2 regions of the Dyella sp. 05T440 genome follow, and region 2 is predicted to be linked to the other one. Evidence: predicted binding sites of a transcription regulator. Region 2 holds the regulator's gene; the other holds the start of a gene.
What was found. The regulator FliA, encoded in region 2, starts transcription of late flagellar genes. The targets are predictions, from matches to a motif close to TAAAGTTTNNCNNNCNNNGGCCGATAA.
Positions count from the first base shown of each region.

Region 1: the regulator FliA is predicted to act here: its motif matches at 2,380-2,406, upstream of motA (flagellar motor stator protein MotA).

Region 1 covers NZ_JBFTKN010000007.1:73,504-77,820, forward strand. The annotation lists gene AC1DE1_RS11160 (LysR family transcriptional regulator) at 1-430, shown strand, start outside; gene motB (flagellar motor protein MotB) at 443-1,471, opposite strand; gene motA (flagellar motor stator protein MotA) at 1,468-2,337, opposite strand; gene AC1DE1_RS11175 (cytochrome P460 family protein) at 2,685-3,251, shown strand; gene AC1DE1_RS11180 (hypothetical protein) at 3,351-3,704, opposite strand; gene AC1DE1_RS11185 (alpha/beta fold hydrolase) at 3,929-4,317, shown strand, end outside.
Region 2 covers NZ_JBFTKN010000011.1:62,294-66,610, reverse strand. The annotation lists gene AC1DE1_RS15190 (protein phosphatase CheZ) at 1-458, opposite strand, end outside; gene cheY (chemotaxis response regulator CheY) at 455-862, opposite strand; gene AC1DE1_RS15180 (RNA polymerase sigma factor FliA) at 1,020-1,793, opposite strand; gene AC1DE1_RS15175 (nucleotide-binding protein) at 1,795-2,736, opposite strand; gene flhF (flagellar biosynthesis protein FlhF) at 2,733-4,157, opposite strand; gene flhA (flagellar biosynthesis protein FlhA) at 4,301-4,317, opposite strand, start outside.

The DNA of each region.
Region 1 (4,317 bases), on a different contig from region 2:
TCGCATCAAGCCATTCGACGAGCCCGACGTGGTCTCGCGAAAACTGTTGCGCATGCACTATGGCGTCTATCTGCACAAAGGCGCGCGCAAACCGAAAGTCGGCGACGGCAAGGGCGCATCCCTGATCACCATGGACCAGGCGTTCGGCGAGCTGCCCGACGTGAGCTGGCTGCGCGCACAGTTTCCCAACGCCAGCGTCGCCTTCCGCAGCAACGCCCGCGACGTGCACGCACGCCTGTGTGCCAGCGGCGCCGGCCTGGCGGTGTTGCCGCGGCCGCTGGGCGATGCCACGCCAGGCATCGAACGCCTGCCGATGAAAGAAGAACCACCCAAGCGCGATACCTGGATCGGCTATCACCGCGATCTGCGGCGACTGGCACGATTGCGCGCCCTGCTCGATCTGGTCATCGATCGGCTGGCCAGCGATTAAGCCGGACACGCCTCACGGCGAGTCGGCGTGAACCTCTGCAGCAGCGCCTGCGTTGCCACCAGCGGCGCCCGTTCCCGATACGGCAATGATGGCCGGTTTCGCCGGCACGATGGATGCCATCGCGGGCAGCAACGCAGGCGCGTTGTGTTCGACGCCAGCGCTTTCCTGCGACAGCGAGGCGGCCTCCGCCTGCCGATTCATCACGATGATGCTGATGCGACGGTTGATCGGGTCGCCGGGGTTCACGCGATCGAACGGCACCGAGGCGGCCAGCCCGACCACGCGTGCGATTTTTTCTTCGCTGAGGCCGCCGGAGAGCAAGGCGCGCCGCGCCGCGTTGGCGCGATCGGCGGACAACTCCCAGTTGCTGTATTGATGATCGCTACTGTACGGCGCATCGTCGGTGTGACCGGACAGACTGATGCGATTGGGCACGCGATTGATGAAGCCGGCGAGCTCCTGCAGGATCGTCGTGGTGTAGGGCCGCAGTTGCGCGCTGCCCAGGTCGAACATCGGGCGATTCTGCTTGTCCACAATTTGCACGCGCAGACCTTCAGGCGTGATGTCGAGCAGCAACTGATCCTTGAACGGCGCCAGCGCCTGGCTCTTCTCGATCGCCGCCTCCAGCTGCTGCATCAACTCTTCCAGCCGCGCGCGTTCCTGCTTGCGCGCTTCCTTTTCGATTTCCTTGGGATCGACGCTCGCCGCCGCTGCGCCCTGGCGATCCTTGCCTGGCCCATGCGGCAAATCGAGCGCACCACCGGCCTTGATCATGCTGGTGCTGGCGCCGCCCGGCCCCATCTGGCCCGGCGGGGCCATGGTGGCCGTGCCCTGCAGCATGCTTGGGTTCTTGAAGTATTCGGAGATGGCCGCGCGCTGCTCGCGCGTGCCCGCGCCGATCAGCCACATGACCAGAAAGAACGCCATCATCGCGGTGACAAAGTCGGCATAGGCGACCTTCCAGGCGCCACCATGATGGCCATGCCCGTGCCGCTTTTTGCGGCGTATGACGATCAGCGGTGGTTCGCCCTGCTCGCTCACGTGGCCGCCTTGGCGCGCGGCGACTTGAGATGTTCCTCCAGGTCCTGGAAGCGCGGCCGGGTGTTGGTCGCCAGCGACTTGCGCGCAAACTCCACCGCCACCTTGGGGTTGTAGCCGCGCAGATTCGCCAGCAGTGCAATCTTCACGCACTCGAAGGCGCGGCCATCCTCCTGCACCCGGTTTTCCATCGCTGCGCCCAACGGGCCGATGAAGCCGTAGCAGAGCAGGATGCCAAGAAAGGTGCCGACCAGCGCGCCGGCGATATGCATGCCGATGCGCGAGGTGTCGCCATCGAGCTGTCCCATGGTGGTGACGATGCCCAGCACCGCCGCCACGATGCCAAAGCCGGGCAACGCATCGGCGAGCTTGGTCACCGCCAGCGCAGGCGCCATCGCTTCGTGATGATGGGTTTCCAGCTCCACTTCCAGCAATTGTTCGAGCTCATGCGGATTCATGCTGCCGCCCACCATCAGGCGCAGGCAATCGGTGGTGAACTCGATCAAGTGATGCTCGCGCTGCAGGCGCGGATAGGCGGAAAACAGCGGGCTCGCTTGCGGATCCTCGATGTGCTCCTCCACGCCGAGCAAGCCTTCCTTGCGGATCAGGCTGAACAGCTCGTAGAGCATCGACAGCAGATCCACATAGTCCTGCTTGTTGTACTTGGGCCCTTTCAGCAGGCCGCCCACATCACGCAGTGCTGCCTTGACCACCTTGGACGAATTGGCCGAAAGAAACGCACCCAGCGCGCCGCCGCCGATGATCAGCAGCTCATACGGTTGCCATAAGGCAAGGATCTGGCCGTGCGACAGCACAAAGCCACCGAGCACGCACGCGAGCACCACTACTGCACCGACCAGTACCAACATTTTCGCTCCGGGATACGGAGCCAATCACTCCGCGCTCACGTTTTATCGGCGCAGCTCCACGGAAGTTTAGAAAACGCTTTCATCTCATCGCCGCCCATGGGCGGTCTTCACGTCGACTTCCGCCTGCGCGCCCACCATGGCGAAACCTGGGCCACCGCGGATGGCCCTTGTGAAGTCGGCGTCGAGCAGACGCAGGGGCGTTTCGAAGATGAAACATGCTCAGGCCTCGATGCCAGGCATCGACACCTTCGTCTGATGGATTTACGCATCGCGATGATTTGTGATCCTGCCGATGAACTGACGTCCGCAGACCACGCGCGTCCACGACAACCATGCGAGGAGTAGCCATGAAGCGCACAAGCAAGCTCGCCATTGCGACCACCGCCGTCATGCTGGTGGTATTGGGTGGATCGGCCCTGTATGCGCAGGACAAGGCCAAAGCCGGCGTCAGCATCAAAGACAAGTACTCGCTCGTGTCGCCCAGCGGTGTCGCCTTCGCCGACTTCAAGGGCTATGAAGACTGGTCCGTGGTCTCCTCCGCACGTACCGACGAAGTGCTCAAGGTGATCGTCGCCAACCCGATCATGATCCAGGCCTACAAATCGGGCATCCCCGGCAATGGCAAACCCTTCCCCGAGGGTTCCAAGATCGCCAAGCTGCAGTGGAAGTTCAAGAAGAGCACCGAAGCCCCGTTTGCCGTGGACGTGCCAGACGTCTTCACCCAGGCTTTCGTCATCGAGAAAGACAGCAAGCGATTCCCCAAGAGCGCCGGCTGGGGCTATGCGCTGTTCGATTTCGACGCAACCACCAGCACCTTCACAGCCGACCCCACCGGTGTCTCCGATTGCGGCCACACCTGCCACGTAAAAGTGTCCGCCAAGGATCACATCTTCCATCCGTATCAGATGCGTTGAATCGCGTCGGGATCAATAGAACCATGCAGCGCGCGTTGATGCGCGCTGCTGGGGTCACGCCATCGATTCCCCGAGCCTTCCTCAAACGGAAAGCGCCGCTTACGCTCGAAACGACCCACGCAACGATTCGCGCATATATCGGACAAACGACGTTGTCTTGCGCAGCACGGCGCCTAGTGGATCATCAGACACGTAGGCTGTCCGAAAGAACTCCAGCAACGGGTCGCGCGAGATCACCAGCGCGACGATCAACTGCATTTCCAGCAGCGCGAGAAAAACGTCGATGCCAACGGAGTCGATACAGATCGCCGTGGGTACAGCTTCGGGGTGGCATAGGAGGGCCAACACCACGGCGGTAGTCGCCACGCCAATCAGCCATTTCCCTAGATCTTTGCGCCGCCACTCGGCGGCCAGCGCTTCCGGGGTAAACCACAGCGGATCCAGCCAGGCCATATCCCTTCCCTGTTGGCAGCTAAGCGTGAGGCAAACGGCCCCCTCCCAGCGCCAGCATGGAGGCACTCGGCCGGCTACAAAAGGGGGGCCGGGTCGTTTTGTATCCCAATGTATCGACAGGCTTGTCTGGTACACGAACTTTCAATTCCCCCGCGCCTCCACACAGAGCAGACACAGGGACATGGTCTTCTATGTGGGCACACCAACCCGCAGGGAGATGTTTCATGTCGGATCAGATCAACCAGCAGCGCCGGACCTTCCTGGGAGCAACGGCCATGGGACTTGCGATCGCCCCATTCGGCCTCGCGTCGCTCGCCAGTGCGCAGACGGCCAAACCGGCTGACACCACGGTCAAGCACAGCGTCACGGGCGGCCACACATCGTTCAAGCCGCTGAAGCGCGTGAAGGCCGGCGTACTGGATGTGGCCTATGCGGAAGACGGTCCGGCCAACGGCAAGCCCGTGCTGCTCCTGCATGGCTGGCCGTATGACATCTACAGCTTTGTCGATGTGGCGCCCATCCTGGCTGCCGCTGGTTATCGCGTGATCGTTCCCTACCTGCGCGGCTACGGCGACACGCATTTTCTCTCGGCGGACACCAAGCGCAATGGCCA
Region 2 (4,317 bases):
GACTGCGCGACCACGAAATCGGCGAGGCCATCGCGGCAAGCATGGGCGAACGCCTGCGACTGCGTCGCCAGCACATGCGCAACTTCGCCTTCAGTGGTGCCATCGATCACGGCACCGGCGTTCTCGGCCAGCGCGTCGGCCTGCGGACGCATGCGCTCGACGAAATCGAGCGAGCGATGCGCGGCCTGCGAGCTCATTTCCAGCACGTCTTCCAGGTGCTTGCGTGCATCGGCGACGCTGCCCGGCACGCCTTCCTGCGCGAGGTCGCCGCCGAGGCGGCGCACGGCATCGTGCAGGTCGCGCGCAAGCAGGCCGAGTGCGCGGAACACGCGCTGTTCGCGCTCGCGCACCAGCGCGTCGAGGGCCTTTTCAAAGGCAGCACCATCGGCGCTGTTGAGCAGGTCGTGCAATTCAGGCGGCATGGCTTCGCCAGCCATCAGGGAAACTTGTGCGTTCATGCGGTGGCTCCGCTGGCGGCCAGACGTTCGAAGATCTTGCTCAGCTTTTCCTGCAGGGTCGCGGCGGTGAACGGCTTGACGATGTAGCCGTTCACGCCGGCCTGGGCGGCGGCAATGATCTGGTCGCGGTTGTTCTCGGCGGTCACCATGAGTACCGGCATGCCCTTCAGCGAGGGCTCGGCGCGGATCGCGCGCAACAGGTCGATGCCCGTCATGTTGGGCATGTTCCAGTCGGTCACGACCATGTCGAAGGCGTTGTTGCGCAACATGGTCAGGGCGTTCTCGCCATCGTCGGCCTCCTGGATCAGGCCGTTGCTGAAACCCAGCTCGACCAGCAGGTTGCGAACGATGCGCCGCATGGTGGAGAAGTCGTCCACCACGAGGATCTTCATATTCTTGTCCAAACGCTTTCTCCGCTGCGCGTAGATATGACTTGTGTTGAACAGGGACGAGGGACCAGTTGCGAGGGCGCAACGACCGGACGTCGGGTTGCGAGGGCGCAACGACCGGACGTCGGTTCGACCCTGCACGGCGCAGCGACCGTCCGGACTCACGCCCTTGTTAGTCGCCCCTCGCCCCTTTACGTTTTCCTGCCTTCCTTTCCTGCCCCTCATGCCAACCGCTCATCCGCGCTCGCAAGCGCACGATGGCCTGGCCGTGGATCTGGCACACGCGCGATTCGGTCACGCCGAGCACCGCACCAATCTCCTTGAGGTTCAGTTCTTCCTCGTAGTACAGGGACATCACCAGCTGCTCGCGTTCGGGCAGGCCGCCGATGGCTTCCACCAGGGCCTCGCGCATGCCTTCGTGCTCGACACTGTCCGCCGGGCTCAGGCTGTCGCCATCGGCCACGTCGAACGCCGCGCCACCATCCGCGTCATCCGGTGCGGAAAGGCTGAGCAGGCGTGCACTCGCCGCGTCGGCCAGCACCTGGTGATATTCCTCGGCGCCCATGCCCAGTCGCCGCATCACTTCGGCGTCATCGGCATCAGAACCGGTTTCGATTTCAATCTGACGAACAACCTCCGCCATTTCGCGTACTTTTCGATGCACCGACCGTGGGGTCCAGTCGGTGCGCCGCAATTCGTCGAGCATCGCGCCACGGATGCGGATACCCGCAAACGTTTCGAAGCTCGCATTCTTGCCGGTGGTGAAATTGCGCGCGGCCTCCAGCAAACCGATCATGCCGGCCTGAATCAGGTCGCTCACGTCCACGCTGGGCGGCAATCGACCCATCAGGTGATAGGCGATCCTTCGCACCAAGGGAGCGTGCTGGCGAACCAGTTCGTCGGCACTCTGCCGCGTCAGCTGCAGATATTCGGAAGCCACACTCATGTCACCACCCCGTTGCTACTGCGGCCTGCCTGCTGAAAAAGGCGATGCGATCCAGGCCCAGTCGCTCGGGTTCACCCCATGTATCGACCGCACCCGCCAATTGCTTGAATGCCAATCCCGACCGGCTCGACGGCCACAGGTCCACCACCGCGCTCTGGCGACGGATGGCCTGCTTGAGTCGTTCGTCATGCGGGACATGGCCCATGAATTCCAGCGCCACATCGAGGAAGCGATCGCAAACTCGTGCGAGTTTCTGATGCAGCTGCCTGGCTTCGCCCAGGTTGCGCACCATGTTCGCCACCATGCGGAAGCGGCGCACGCCAAAATCGCGGCTGAGTACCTTGAGCAAGGCATACGCATCGGTGAGCGAAGCTGGTTCGTCGCACACCACCACCACCACGTCATCGGCGGCGGCGGCGAACATCGCCACGTTGTCGGAAAGTCCTGCGGCGGTATCCACCACCAGGTAGTCCGGCGGTGTCACCAGATCGTCAAACGCGCGGATCACCGCCGCGTGCTCGCCCGCCCCCAGCTGCGCCAGTCGACGCGTGCCCGAACCGGCCGGCACCACTTTGAGGCCGTGCGGCGCGGTCATCAGCAGATCCTCGATCGAGCAGACGCCGTCGAGCAGGTGGCCGATATGACGCGTGGGCGTGAGGCCGAGCAGCACGTCGATATTGGCCAGGCTCATGTCCGCATCGAGCAGGATCACCTGGTGACCCTGCACGGCGAGCGCCATGCCCAGGTTCACCGATACCGTGGTCTTGCCCACGCCGCCCTTGCCGCCGGCCACCGCGATGGCGCGGCAACGCTTGCGCGGCGCAGAGCCGCTCAATCCATACGCCTGGTCCTGGACCGGCGCCTGTCGGCTATGTCGTTCGGTCAGCGCACGCAGCATGCTTTCCAACCCCATCGCCTGGTTCATTGCAAAGACACCGCTCATGCACTTGCCACCGCTAGTCCGAAGCGATCCGCCATCACCACGTCATCGGCCGGCGCCGTGCCCTTGAGCACTTGCGCGGCACGGCACACCAGCACCCGCGCATCGGCTGTGGCGATGTCTTCGGGCACGCGCTGTCCATCGGTGACGTAGTCGAGCGCGAGTCGGTGACGGATCAGCACCGACAGCGCGCCGCCGAGGCTCGGGGCCTCGTCGAGTTTGGTGAGAATGCAGGCGTGCGGCTTGACCGGCAGGTAGGCGCGCACCGCTTCGTCCAGCGACGAGGCATGTGCATTCGCCGCCATCACCAGGCAGGCGCGCAGATCGCCGCCGTTGCCCAGCACTTCCAGCTGTTCGGCCAGGCGCGGATCGCCGCCGGCCAGGCCGGCGGTATCCACCAGCACGGTGTGGTGGCCGCGCAGCAATTCCAGTACATGGCGCAGGCTGTCGGCGTCGTAGGCGGGATACACGCGCACGCCGAGCAGGCGGGCGTAATGTTCCAGCTGCGCCGCGGCGCCAATGCGGTAGTGATCGGTGCTGACCAGCGCGACCTGCGATGCGCCATTGCGCATCACCGCGCGCGCGGCGAGCTTGGCGATGGTGGTGGTCTTGCCCACGCCGGTGGGACCGACCAGTGCGGTCACGCCACGGCGCTCCGAATGATCGCGCGGGCTGATCGACAGGCTTCGGCTGAGCACGCCCAGCGGCAGGTAGCGCGCCTGCTCGGCGTTGATCTCGACCGGCAACTCACCGACCAGCTGACGGGCCACATCCGGTTCGATGCCGAGCCGCGTCATTTCGCGCAGCACACGGGCGCGCATCGGCTGACGGCGCTCCAGGTCGTTCCAGATCAGGCTGGACAGCTGCGTTTCCAGCAGGTCGCGCAGGCTGCCCAGTTCGGCGCGCACGCGTGCGGTGTCCTGCATGGCGCGTTCGAGCAAGGGGTGAATCGAAGCGGTGACCTCGCCGGCCACATTGGCCTGCGCAGATTCCACCGGTGCGGATTTTTCTTCCAGCGCCTTGGCCTGCGAGGCGGCCGGCTTGCGGGCCCCCAGCGTTTCGATCGTCGGCTCCATGCGCGGCGCGGCGGTGGCGCGACGCGAGAGCGACACGGTCACGCCATCGTCCTCGTGACGGTTCGCCGTCGGCAGCGGCGGCGGCATGACTTCCGCACGGCGTGCAACGGAGGCTTCCACATCGCGCTGCGACGCGGCAGCAGCCGGTGCGCGGTTTTCCACTTCCAGCGGCGCACCGTGGCGCGCGGCTTCGCGCACCAGGGCTTCGTCGAAATCCACGGCAGCGATGATCTCGATGCCGTCGTCCATCCGGCGCGTGGACAGGATCACCGCATCCGGTCCCTGGTCTTCGCGCACTTCACGCATGGCCTGGCGCATATCCGGGGCCACGAAACGCTTGATCTTCATGCCTTGCTGCTCCGCGAAACAGGGACGAGGGACGCGCGGCGAACCTGCGCGGCCGTGCCTCGTGGCACGTACCGCCCATTCGCCAACGACTCGATGTTTGCGCCCTCGCTACTCATCCCTATTCCCTCTCTCGTCTGCTTGATTCAGCGACCCAATGCCT